One region of the Streptomyces sp. NBC_01384 genome, then DNA from elsewhere that is predicted to be linked to it. Evidence: riboswitches for the same ligand, from Rfam matches in the RefSeq annotation. Region 1 holds a riboswitch; the other holds the start of a gene.

What was found. A riboswitch is a leader RNA that binds a small molecule or an ion and turns the genes downstream of it on or off. The one in region 1 is predicted to bind S-adenosylmethionine.
Region 2: linked by a shared signal. The riboswitch ahead of OG747_RS11740 (aminotransferase class V-fold PLP-dependent enzyme) and the one ahead of thrC (threonine synthase) in region 1 are both predicted to bind S-adenosylmethionine.

What each region holds. Positions count from the first base shown of each region.
Region 1 is NZ_CP109559.1:5,287,804-5,293,534, reverse strand. It holds gene OG747_RS24465 (MoaD/ThiS family protein) at 1-245, opposite strand, end outside; gene thrC (threonine synthase) at 376-1,695, opposite strand; SAM riboswitch class I at 1,713-1,860, opposite strand; gene OG747_RS24455 (glucosyl-3-phosphoglycerate synthase) at 2,047-2,991, shown strand; gene OG747_RS24450 (trehalose-6-phosphate synthase) at 3,146-4,543, shown strand; gene otsB (trehalose-phosphatase) at 4,571-5,467, opposite strand; gene OG747_RS24440 (DUF3263 domain-containing protein) at 5,554-5,731, opposite strand, start outside.
Region 2 is NZ_CP109559.1:2,603,351-2,609,081, forward strand. It holds gene OG747_RS11720 (NYN domain-containing protein) at 1-241, opposite strand, end outside; gene OG747_RS11725 (hypothetical protein) at 276-515, opposite strand; gene OG747_RS11730 (rhomboid family intramembrane serine protease) at 668-1,399, shown strand; gene OG747_RS11735 (Lrp/AsnC family transcriptional regulator) at 1,396-1,677, shown strand; gene OG747_RS11740 (aminotransferase class V-fold PLP-dependent enzyme) at 1,759-3,120, opposite strand; SAM riboswitch class IV at 3,331-3,447, opposite strand; gene trpD (anthranilate phosphoribosyltransferase) at 3,611-4,675, opposite strand; gene OG747_RS11750 (cytochrome bc complex cytochrome b subunit) at 4,854-5,731, opposite strand, start outside.

The sequences.
Region 1 (5,731 bases):
ACGCCCGCGCCGTCCGGCGTCGCCGTCTCCAGCCCCTGTTCGAAGCGGACGTCGTCGTCGTTCACGTACACATTGACGAACCGGCGCAGCTTGCCCTGGTCGTCCAGGACGCGCGCGGCGATACCCGTGTGGTTCTTCTCCAGGTCCGCGATGACCTCACCGAGGGTCCCACCCTCGGCCGTCACCTCGGCCTGGCCACCGGTGTAGGTGCGCAGGATGGTGGGGATGCGGACGTTGACGCTCATTCCTTGTGACCTCCGGTCGGGTAGCGCCCCAGAGGGGCGCAGGGCCTTGCTGAATATGCGGCTCCGCCGCATGGGCGCGACCGGCCCCCCACCGGTCCGCAGCGTAGAAAACAGCCCTCCGGGCCAAGCCCTACGCGAGCCCGGCCTCTCGGAAGGAGTCCAGATTCGGACGAATGGTCGCCGTCAGCCCCGTGCCGGCCACCGCGTCCAGCGTCTTCAGACCGTCCCCGGTGTTCAGAACGACGGTCGTCAGCGTCGGGTCCAGCAGGCCGTTCTCGATCAGCTTCTTCGTGACCCCGAGGGTCACCCCACCGGCGGTCTCCGCGAAGATGCCCTCCGTGCGCGCCAGCAGCTTGATCGCGTCGACGACCTGCTCGTCGTTCACATCCTCCACGGCCCCACCCGTCCGCCGCGCGATGTCGAGCACGTACGGCCCGTCGGCCGGGTTGCCGATGGCGAGCGACTTGGCGATGGTGTTCGGCTTCTGGGGCCGTACGACGTCGTGGCCGGCCTTGTAGGCGACGGACACCGGCGAACAGCCCTCGGCCTGGGCACCGAAGATCTTGTACGGCTTGTCCTCCACCAGCCCGAGCTTGATCAGCTCCTGCAGACCCTTGTCGATCTTCGTGAGCTGGGAACCGGAGGCGATGGGGATCACCAGCTGGTCGGGGAGCTGCCAGCCGAGCTGCTCGCAGATCTCGTACGCGAGGGTCTTGGAGCCCTCCGCGTAGTACGGCCGCAGGTTGACGTTGACGAAGCCCCAGCCCTCGCCGGCCGGGTCGCCGATCAGCTCGGAGCAGAAGCGGTTCACGTCGTCGTAGTTGCCCTCGATGCCGACGAGCTCGCCGCCGTAGATCGCGGCCATGACGACCTTGCCCTGCTCCAGGTCGTGCGGGATGAACACGCAGGAGCGGAAGCCGGCGCGCGCGGCGGCGGCACCCACCGCGCCGGCGAGGTTGCCGGTGGAGGAGCAGGAGAGCGTGGTGAAGCCGAACGCGCGGGCGGCCTCGATGGCCTGGGCGACGACCCGGTCCTTGAAGGAGTGCGTCGGGTTGCCGGAGTCGTCCTTGACGAAGAGCTTGCCGGCCTCGACGCCCAGCTCGCGGGCGAGGTTGTCGGCCTTGACGAGTTTGGTCCAGCCGGGGTTGATGTTCGGCTTGTCGGCGACGTCGGCCGGGACGGGGAGCAGCGGCGCGTACCGCCAGATGTTCGCGGGGCCCGACTCGATGCGCTTGCGGAGTTCTTCGGTTTCGTAGGCCGAGAAGTCGTACGCGATCTCCAGCGGGCCGAAACACTCCTCGCAGGCGAAAACCGGGCCGAGCGGCACGCGGTGTCCGCACTCGCGGCAGGAAAGCGCGGCGGCGGGTCCGAGATCGACACCGGCTACGGTGTCAGTGTCGGTGTCGCCCGCGACGGAGTTCGTGGTGCTTGCAACTGTCTGCGCAGCCATGGAGGCGAGGCCCTTTCTCCTCATCTTCCTCACGACGCACTTCGCCATGAGACGGATTTGGCACCTTCCCTAGCCGGGAGCCTCGCCACAGCGATGTGACAGGAACCAGCTGGAGGGTTGCCGGGGCTTCATCGGGCCGTATCCCTCTGCCCCTCTGGATGAGCGGTATTCGGTTGTGTCGTGCGGGTGATGCGTGTGGTGCGACGGTCCGCGAGTGATCTACGACATGCGATGGTCATCCGCGTTGTTCAAGACTGTAACCGAAGGCCAGGACAGTTGAGATAGTCGTCCGAACCGCGAGACGGATCACACCGTGACACCGGGTGATCAGACAGTGAGGAGCCGCAGACTGTGCTGAAGGAAGTTGAGCGCTGGCTGAACAACCGCTCCTGGTCCGTGACCGACCGCCCGCTCCACAGACTGATGTCCGCCAAACGGGCCACGGGCTCCTCGGTGAGTGTCGTGCTGCCCGCGCTGAACGAGGAGGAGACGGTCGGTGAGATCGTCGCCGTCATCCGCCACGACCTGATGCAGCAGGTGCCCCTCGTCGACGAGATCGTCGTCATCGACTCGGGCTCGACCGACCGCACCTCCGAGGTGGCCGCCGCGGCGGGCGCGAGAGTGGTGCACCGGGACGAGATCCTGCCGCGCATCCCGACCGTGCCCGGCAAGGGCGAGGTGCTGTGGCGCTCGCTCCTGGTGACGAGCGGGGACATCGTCTGTTTCATCGACGCGGACCTGAGGGAGTTCTCGTCGGACTTCGTCTCCGGGATCGTGGGGCCGCTGCTCACCGAGCCGGGCGTGGACCTCGTGAAGGGGATGTACGACCGTCCGCTGGGCGGCGCCGCGGGTCAGGGCGGCCGCGTCACCGAACTCATGGCCCGCCCCCTGCTCAACATGCACTGGCCGCAGCTGGCCGGCTTCGTCCAGCCGCTCGGCGGGGAGTACGCGGCCCGCCGCTCGCTGCTCGAACAGCTCCCCTTCCCCGTCGGTTACGGCGTCGAGCTGGGCATGCTCGTCGACGCCCTGCACCTGGTGGGCCTGGACGCGCTCGCCCAGGTCGACGTGGGTGTACGCAAGCACCGCCACCAGGACGGGCAGGCGCTGGGCCGGATGTCCGCCGCGATCTACCGCACCGCCCAGCTCCGGCTGGCCCGCGGCCACCTCATCCGCCCGGCCCTCACCCAGTTCGAACGGGGCAAGGACGGTTTCGAGCCGCGCACCTACTCGGTGGACACGGAGGAACGTCCGCCGATGGTCGAAATCTCCGAGTACCAGAAACGAAGGGCAGCGTGAAAGCGCCCCGGTAGGGGCGCGGGGCTGTGGAATATGCGGGGCTGTGACATATGCGGCTCCGCCGCGTGGGCGCGACAAACCCCCACCGGCCCGCAGACGGCATACGGCTGAAGGGAACGTTTGAGCGTTTCGACGCCGGGCTAGGTTTCGAGGCATGGCTTCCCCCGCTTCAAAGCAAGGCGCCCACGGCATCCTCGTCGCATCCAACCGCGGGCCGGTCACCTACGAGGTCCAAGAGGACGGCTCGCTCCACGCCAAGCGCGGCGGGGGCGGGCTGGTCTCGGGCCTCTCCGCGATCGGGCCGGAGGCGGGCGCCCTGTGGGTGTGCTCGGCGCTCGGCGACGGCGACCGCGAGGCGGTCCGGCGCGGAGTCGCCGAGGACGGCGTACGGATGCTGGACATCGACGCCGAGGTGCACGCGGACGCGTACAACGGCATCGCGAACTCCGTGCTGTGGTTCGTCCACCACATGCTGTACCAGACCCCGCTGGAGCCGGTCTTCGACGTGGAGTTCCGCCGTCAGTGGGCGTCGTACGAGGCGTACAACCGCGCGTTCGCCGAGGCGCTGGCCGTCGAGGCGGCCGACGGCGCGGTGGTGGTCGTACAGGACTACCACCTGACGCTGGTACCGGGCATGCTGCGGGCCCTGCGCCCCGACCTGCGCATCGGCCACTTCTCGCACACCCCCTGGGCGCCGGTCGACTACTTCCGGATGCTGCCCGACGACATCGCCGAGCAGGTGCTGCGCGGCATGCTCGGCGCGGACCGGCTCGGCTTCCTCACCCACCGCTGGGCGGACGCGTTCACCGCTTGCGCCACCGCGATCGTCGGCGGGCTTGGCGACACCCGGGTCGGCGTGCACGGGCTGGGCGCGGACGCGGACTTCCTGCGGAGGCGGTCGCACGAGGCGGATGTGGCCGAGCGGATGGACGCGCTGCGGGGGCAGATCGGCGAGGGCCGCAAGACGATCGTGCGGGTCGACCGGACCGAGCTGTCGAAGAACATCGTGCGGGGCCTGCTGGCGTACCGGCAGCTGCTGGAGGACCAGCCGCAGTGGCGCGAGCGGGTGGTCCACGTGGCCTTCGCCTACCCCTCCCGCCAGGACCTCGCCGTCTACCGCAACTACACGGCCGAGGTCCAGCGCGTGGCGAGCGAGATCAACTCCCAGTACGGGACGCCGGGGTGGACCCCGGTGGTCCTGCACGTCAAGGACGACTTCGCCCGCTCCCTGGCCGCGTACCGGCTGGCCGACGTCGCCCTCGTCAACCCCATCCGCGACGGCATGAACCTCGTCGCCAAGGAGGTGCCGGTCGTCTCCGACGAGGGGTGCGTGCTGGTGCTCTCGCGGGAGGCGGGGGCGTACGAGGAGCTGGGCGAGGATGCGGTGGGGGTGAATCCGTACGACGTGGTCGCCACCGCGCGGGCGCTGGACGAGGCGCTGGCCATGCCGGTCGGGGAGCGGGCGGAGCGTACGAAGCGGCTGGCTGCCGCCGGGACCGCCCTGCCTCCGGCGCAGTGGTTTCTTGAACAGGTGCGGGAGTTGGAGGACTGAGCCGCCCCTTACGGAGCGCCGCAGTCCTTACGGGGTGCCGCAGTGCGCCGCCAGTGACCTGAGCAGGCGTACGACTCCCGCCGGGCCGTCGACGACCAGGTCCGCGCGTTCCGCCAGTTCGGTGACCTCCGAGCTGCCGCTGCACACCAGCAGGCCCGGGATGCCGTCCGAGCGGAGTTTGTCGACGGCGGCGAAGGCCGGGAGGTCGCCCAGGTCGTCGCCGGCGTAGAGGACGGCTTCGGCCTGGACCTCGCGGACGTACTCCAGGAGGGCGACGCCCTTGTCCACGCCCGGGGGACGGAGTTCGAGGACCATCCGCCCCGGTTCGACGATCAGACCGTGCCGGGTGGCGAGGTCGGTGAGGGGTTCGCGCAGCGCCTCGAACGCGGCCTGCGGGTCCGTCGCGCGACGGGTGTGGACCGCGACCGCGCGGCCCTTCTCCTCGATCCAGGTGCCCTGCCAGGCGCCGATCTCGTCGAGGACCCCGGGCAGCTCGGCGCGGACGGCGGCGACGCCGGGGTGCGGGGCGGGGGCGCTGACGGTGCCGGTGCGGGCGTCCCAGCGTTCGACGCCGTAGTGGCCGAGGACGACGAGGTGGTCGAGGCCCGGGACGCCCGCGAAGCCGCCGTGGCGGACCGCGACGCCGGCCGGGCGGCCGGTGATCACGGCGACGGAGGCGACTTTCGGGGCGAGGGCCGCGAGGGCGGGGACCGCGTCGGGGTGGGCGCGGGCCTGCTCGGGGTCGGTGACGATCGGGGCGAGTGTTCCGTCGAAGTCGAGCGCGATGACGGCCCGGTCGGGCCGGGTGAGGATGGCGTCGAGGCCGTCGCGTCCGGCGGGGGTCGCCGGCGTCGGCAAGGGTTCCGAGACGTCCGGGTGTTCCGGGGATTCCAGGGATTCCGGGTGTTCCACGTGGCTGCCCATGCTTCGACCCTATCCGCGCGGGGCCGGGCGCACCCACGGCTCACCGAGTCACGCCCCGCCGGGGAACGTCTTGTCGGCGTCGGGGGTCAGCGTTCCGAGCGACGGGAGTCTCGGACCCTGCGGAGGCGGTTCACCGTGATCGGGTCGTGCGCGAGGGCGCGCGGGTCGTCGAGGAGGGCGTTGAGGAGTTGGTAGTAGCGGACGGGGACCAGGCCGAGTTGCTCGCGTATCGCCCGCTCCTTGGCGCCGGGGCCGACGAAACCG
Region 2 (5,731 bases), 2.7 Mb from region 1:
GCTGCCTGAACAGCGGGTCGGTCTCCAGCGCGGCAGCCATGGCGTTACCGGCGAACTTCGCCCGCCGGTTGGGAGCGAACCGCGCATACTGCCGCAATTGGGCGGGCAATTCGGCGATGGTCAACCCGCCGAACCCGTCCGACACGATCTGCACGACACGTCGGCGCACGCCGTCGGGCAGCGGACGGTCGAGCACCTCAGCGGTGCCGTCGTCCGGCTCCCCGCCTGTGGTCTCCACCATCCGTCACCCCAATGTCTGTGCGGGGCCCGCTCCCTCAGGAGCCGGCGCCCGGCCTGTCCACCAGTTCCACCTGATCCACCGCGTTGCACCAGCGGCAGCGCACCGACTCGATGGTCTCACTGACCACCTCACGCTCCTCGACGTTCGGCTCACCGGCGAGGTCGAGGTGCACATACTCGACGACCTTGGAGGAGCGGGTCACGTCGAATCGCGTGAGGTTGCCGCAGAGCATGCAGCGCCAGCGAGTCTCGGCGGTCGGCAGGGGAACCGTCATGTGGCAGTCGCTTTCCTTCTAGTGTCCGTCCAGCGCCAGTCTCTGGTGCGTGTGGCTCGTTACCCTACGGCCTGGCGGGTACTCGACGCTCGGCCGTCCACGGCGGCGAGGCACTCTGTGCACATCGGTCCGGTTACGTCATGCTCTGGTCCATGATCAGCAAACGGGGTACGACAGTCGGCAGAGCGATGCGGGGTCAGTCCGCGCCGGTGGCGTACGGGCTGATCATCCTGTGCTGTCTGATCTTCCTGATCGGCCCGGCCTCGGGACTCAATCCGGGGTACGGCACCGGGGACGAGCTGCTGGTCGCCCAGCGTGCCTACTTCCGGCGCTGGGGCGTGATCCCCGCCGAGCTCCTCGGCGGGACCCCGAGCGCCCTGCTCACCCCGGCCACGGCCCTGTTCATCCACGGCAGCTGGCTCCACCTCCTGGGCAACATGCTCTTCTTCTATGTGTTCGGGGCGATGACCGAGGAACGCATGGGCCACGTCCAGTTCGCCGTCTTCTACGTGGCCTGCGGCTATCTCGCCCTGCTGGGCTACGCGATCGCGAACTCCACCTCCGAGCAGACCCTCGTCGGCGCCTCAGGAGCGATCTCCGCCGTCCTCGGCGCGTTCCTGTACCTGTTCCCCAAGGCCCGGGTGACCAGTCTCTTCCCGTTCCTCTTCTTCCTGCCGCTGCGCTTCCCCGCCTGGGTGGTGCTGCCCTTCTGGGCGACCCTTCAGTGGCTGGCGGCGGGCCGCAGCCCCTCGGGTCCCGGGGTCGCCTATCTGGCCCACCTGGTGGGCTTCTCGGTGGGCTTCGTCTACGCGTGGGTGCGGTTCGGTCGGCCGACTAGAGTGAAAACCCCAGCAGCAGCACCCGAGGGAGAAAACCAGCCGTGATCACCGCGATCGTGCTCATCAAGACCAGCGTGGACCGGATCCCCGAGATCGCCGAGTCGATCGCCGCGCTGGACAGTGTCAGCGAGGTCTTCTCCGTCACCGGCACATACGACTTGATCGCCATGGTCCGGGTGAAGGCCCACGACGACCTCGCGGACGTCATCCCCGGCAAGATCAGCAAGATCCCCGGCGTCGAGGCGACGGACACCCACGTCGCGTTCCGCACGTACTCCCAGCACGACCTGGAGGCGGCTTTCGCGATCGGCCTCGACAGCTAGGTAGGGGTGAGTAGGCGCGGGTGAGTGGGGAGCGGAGCCCAGGAAGAGGGTGCCTGACCCCCCACGCGCCGTCCGCCGTCTTCAGACCGCGGGCACGCAGCGGCCGTCCTCCGTGCGGTAGCTCCACCGCGCGCCGTCCCGGACCAGTTCCTTCACGGCCCGCACGAAGCGCTCCACATGCTCGTCCGGCGTACCGGCCCCGAAGCTGACCCGGATCGCGTTGAGGGACTTCTCCCCGGGCGCCGCCTCGGGCGCCCCGCACTCACCCTGCGTCCCCGGGTCGCTGCCGAGGAGCGTGCGCACCAGCGGGTGGGCGCAGAAAAGACCGTCGCGCACCCCGATGCCGTACTCGGCGGAGAGCGCCGCGGCGAAGTGGGAGCTGTTCCAGCCCTCGACGACGAAGGAGATGACGCCGACGCGCGGGGCGTCGTCGCCGAAGAGGGAGAGGACGCGCACGGCGGGCACCTCCGCGAGCCCCTCCCGTACCGCACGGATCAGCTGCTGCTCGCGCGCGAGAAGCGTGTCGAAGCCGGCCTCCGTGAGCGCCTTGCAGGCGGAGGCGATGGAGTAGGCGCCGATCACGTTCGGCGAACCGGCCTCGTGCCGGGCCGCGCTCTCGTGCCACTCCACGTCCACTCCCCCGTCCCTGCGGCGCGTGACCTGGCGGCTGGCGCCGCCGCCCGCGAGGTACGGCTCGGCCTCGCGCAGCCAGTCGGAGCGGCCCGCGAGGACGCCGGAGCCGAAGGGCGCGTACAGCTTGTGTCCGGAGAAGGCGACCCAGTCGACGTCGAGGTCGCGGAGGGACACCGGGTGGTGCGGGGCCAGCTGCGCGGCGTCGAGGACGATGCGGGCGCCGTGCGCGTGCGCCGCGGCGGCCAGCTCGCGCACCGGCCACAGCTCGCCGGTGACGTTCGAGGCGCCGGTGACGCAGACGAGGGCCGGGCCGTGGGGGTCGCGGCCGGCGAGGGCGCGCTCCAGGGTCGAGACCGCCTGCTGGGGGGTGCGGGGCGCGTCGAGGTACGTGACCCGCGCGTCCTTCCACGGCAGCAGCGAGGCGTGGTGCTCGGTCTCGAAGACGAACACCTGGCAGTCGGCCGGAAGGGCGGCGGCGAGCAGGTTGAGCGAGTCGGTGGTGGAGCGGGTGAAGACGACCTGGTCGCCGTCCCGGCAGTCGAGGAACTCGCCGACGGTCCTGCGGGCGTTCTCGAAGAGATCGGTGGACAGCTGGGAGAGGTACCCGGCGCCGCGGTGCACACTGCCGTAGTACGGGGCGTACGCGGCGACGTCGTCCCAGACCCGCTGCAGGGCCGGGGCGCTGGCGGCGTAGTCGAGCGCGGCGTAGGTGACCTCGCCACCGGTGACGAGCGGAACGGTGACATCTCGCCCCAGAACGGACAGAGGGGCACAAACGGACTGGTCGGCGGCAGCGGTGGAGACAGACATGGCGAGCTCCTGTGAGAGGCAGGCGGAATCGCTGCGCGAGCCGGGTACACGGGGGGGTACGGGAGTACGCCAGTACGGCTCAACGCAGGAAAAAAGGCAAAGGGGGTATGCGGAGGCGGGGCTCTACGCCCTATCGCATTCGCTTGCTCACAGAAGGCTCCCTCGAACGACCAGGACCCCTGGACTGTGTCCACTCGAAAGAGGGCGAGGGGTCCGCGCTTGCCGTAGACCTCACTGCCTACGACCTGGTCTTCACCCGGGGCACCCCGCCACGGACGGAGGGTTGCCGGACAGCCGGCCGGGGCCTCATGGCTGTCGCTCATGACCTTGTGCAGCATCCTGCCACACGGTCTTCCCCCCGCAACCCCGGTGTCCGGATAGCGGGACGCCAGGAGGGGCGCAGCGCCCCTGGCGGGGGTCTGGGGGCGGAGCCACCAGGGATGGGACGGGCAGAGGCGGCGGGGGCGCAAACCTGGCCCCCGCCGCACGCCTAGGCGTTGCTGATCTCCACCCAGCGCTCCAACGTCCGCTTCGCCGCCCCCGAGTCAATGGCCTCCGCCGCCTTCGCCATCCCGCCCCGCAGCTGCTCCGCGAGCGGTGCGTCGGTCGGGGACAGGGCGACCAGGGCCGCCGCCGAGTTCAGCAGCACCGCGTCCCGTACGGGGCCCGTCTCGCCGTTCAGCAGGCGCCGGGCGATGTCCGCGTTGTAGGACGCGTCAGCCCCACGCAGCGCCTCCACGGGGACGAGATCGAGGCCGACGTCCCGCGGGTCGAAGCGCTCCTCGGTGATCTTGCCGTCGCGGACGATCCAGACCCGGGACGTCGCGGTGGTGGTCAGCTCGTCCAGGCCGTCGTCGCCGCGGAAGACCAGCGACGAGTTGCCGCGCTCGGCGAAGACACCCGCCACGATCGGCGCCATCCGGGCGTCCGCGACCCCGACCGCCTGCGCCCGCACCCGCGCCGGGTTCGTCAGCGGACCGAGGAAGTTGAACACCGTCCGGATCCCCAACTGCCCGCGCGCCGCGGCCACATGACGCAGCGCCGGATGGAACTTCACCGCGAAGCAGAAGGTGATCCCTGCTTCCTCGGCCACCTCGGCCACCCTCTTCGGGGTCAGCTCCAGATTGACGCCGAGCTTCTCCAGGACGTCCGAGGCGCCGGACGCGGAGGACGCGGCCCGGTTGCCGTGCTTGACGACCTTGGCGCCGGTCCCGGCGATGACGATCGACGACATGGTGGAGATGTTCACCGTCTTCGCGCCGTCACCGCCCGTACCGACGATGTCGACGGTCTCCCCCGGCACCTCGATCACGTTCGCGTGCTCGTACATCGTCCGCACGAGCCCGGTGATCTCCTCGACCGTCTCACCCTTGGCCCGCAGCGCCACCACGAACCCGGCGATCTGCGCGTCCGTGGCCTCGCCGCTCATGATGCGGTCCATCGCCCAGGCCGTGTCGTCCGCGCTCTGGTCGCGGCCGTCGAGCAGGCCGTTCAGCACCACGGGCCAGGAGCGGGCCGCCGCGGTGTTGCCTCCAGCGGGGTTCACAGCGCTCATGGTCGCTCCTGGGTTCGTAGATTCGTACGTGCGTGGACGTACACGGGTGGACTCACCCCTATGCGCAGGGGCGAGTCCACCCTATCCAGCCGGAGGGACGGCAAAGAGCCCCCGTCCGGGCATTGGACGGGGGCTCTTGCCGTGGCGATCAACAAGGACCGGCCAGCCGGCCGGAAGATCAGTGGTGGCCGTGGCCGCTCGTGATCTCCTTGTACTCGTCGACCGTGGGCTTGGGGATCTGGCTTTCCTCCCCGTAGAAGCCCTCGCTGAGCTTGGCGCGCAGCCTCTCGGTGCCCTTCACCTTGCGCTCGACACCGTTCTCGTCGACCGTCGGGCCGATCTCGGCGGGCTTGTACTGCTCGTGCGCGGTGAGCGTGTGCAGGGCCTCCTGGCCGAGCGGCTCGTGCACCTCGATGAACTCGCCGTGCGGCAGCCGCTTGATGATGCCCGACTCGCGGCCGTGCAGCACCTTGTCGCGGTCGCGGCGCTGGAGGCCGAGGCAGATCCGCTTGGTGGCGAGGAACACGATGACCGGCACGACGAAGAAGCCGACGCGCACGAACCAGGTGATCGAGTTGATCGACAGGTGGAAGTGCGTGGCCCAGATGTCGTTGCCACCACCGACGAGGAGGACGAAGTACCAGCTGATCCAGGCGGCGCCGAACGCGGTCCGGGTCGGGACGTTGCGCGGGCGGTCCAGGATGTGGTGCTCGCGCTTGTCTCCGGTGACCCAGGACTCGATGAACGGGTAGACCGCGATCGCGACCAGGACCAGCGGGAAGATCATCAGCGGGATGAACACACCCAGGACGAGGGTGTGGCCCCAGACGTTGATCTCCCAGCCCGGCATGACACGGATCAGGCCTTCGGAGAAGCCCATGTACCAGTCGGGCTGGGCGCCCGTGGACACCATGTCCGGACGGTAGGGGCCCATCGCCCAGATCGGGTTGATCGAGGCGATCGCCGCGATGGCCGCGATGACACCGAAGACCAGGAAGAAGAAGCCTCCGGCCTTGGCCATGTAGACCGGCAGCAGCGGCATGCCGACGACGTTGT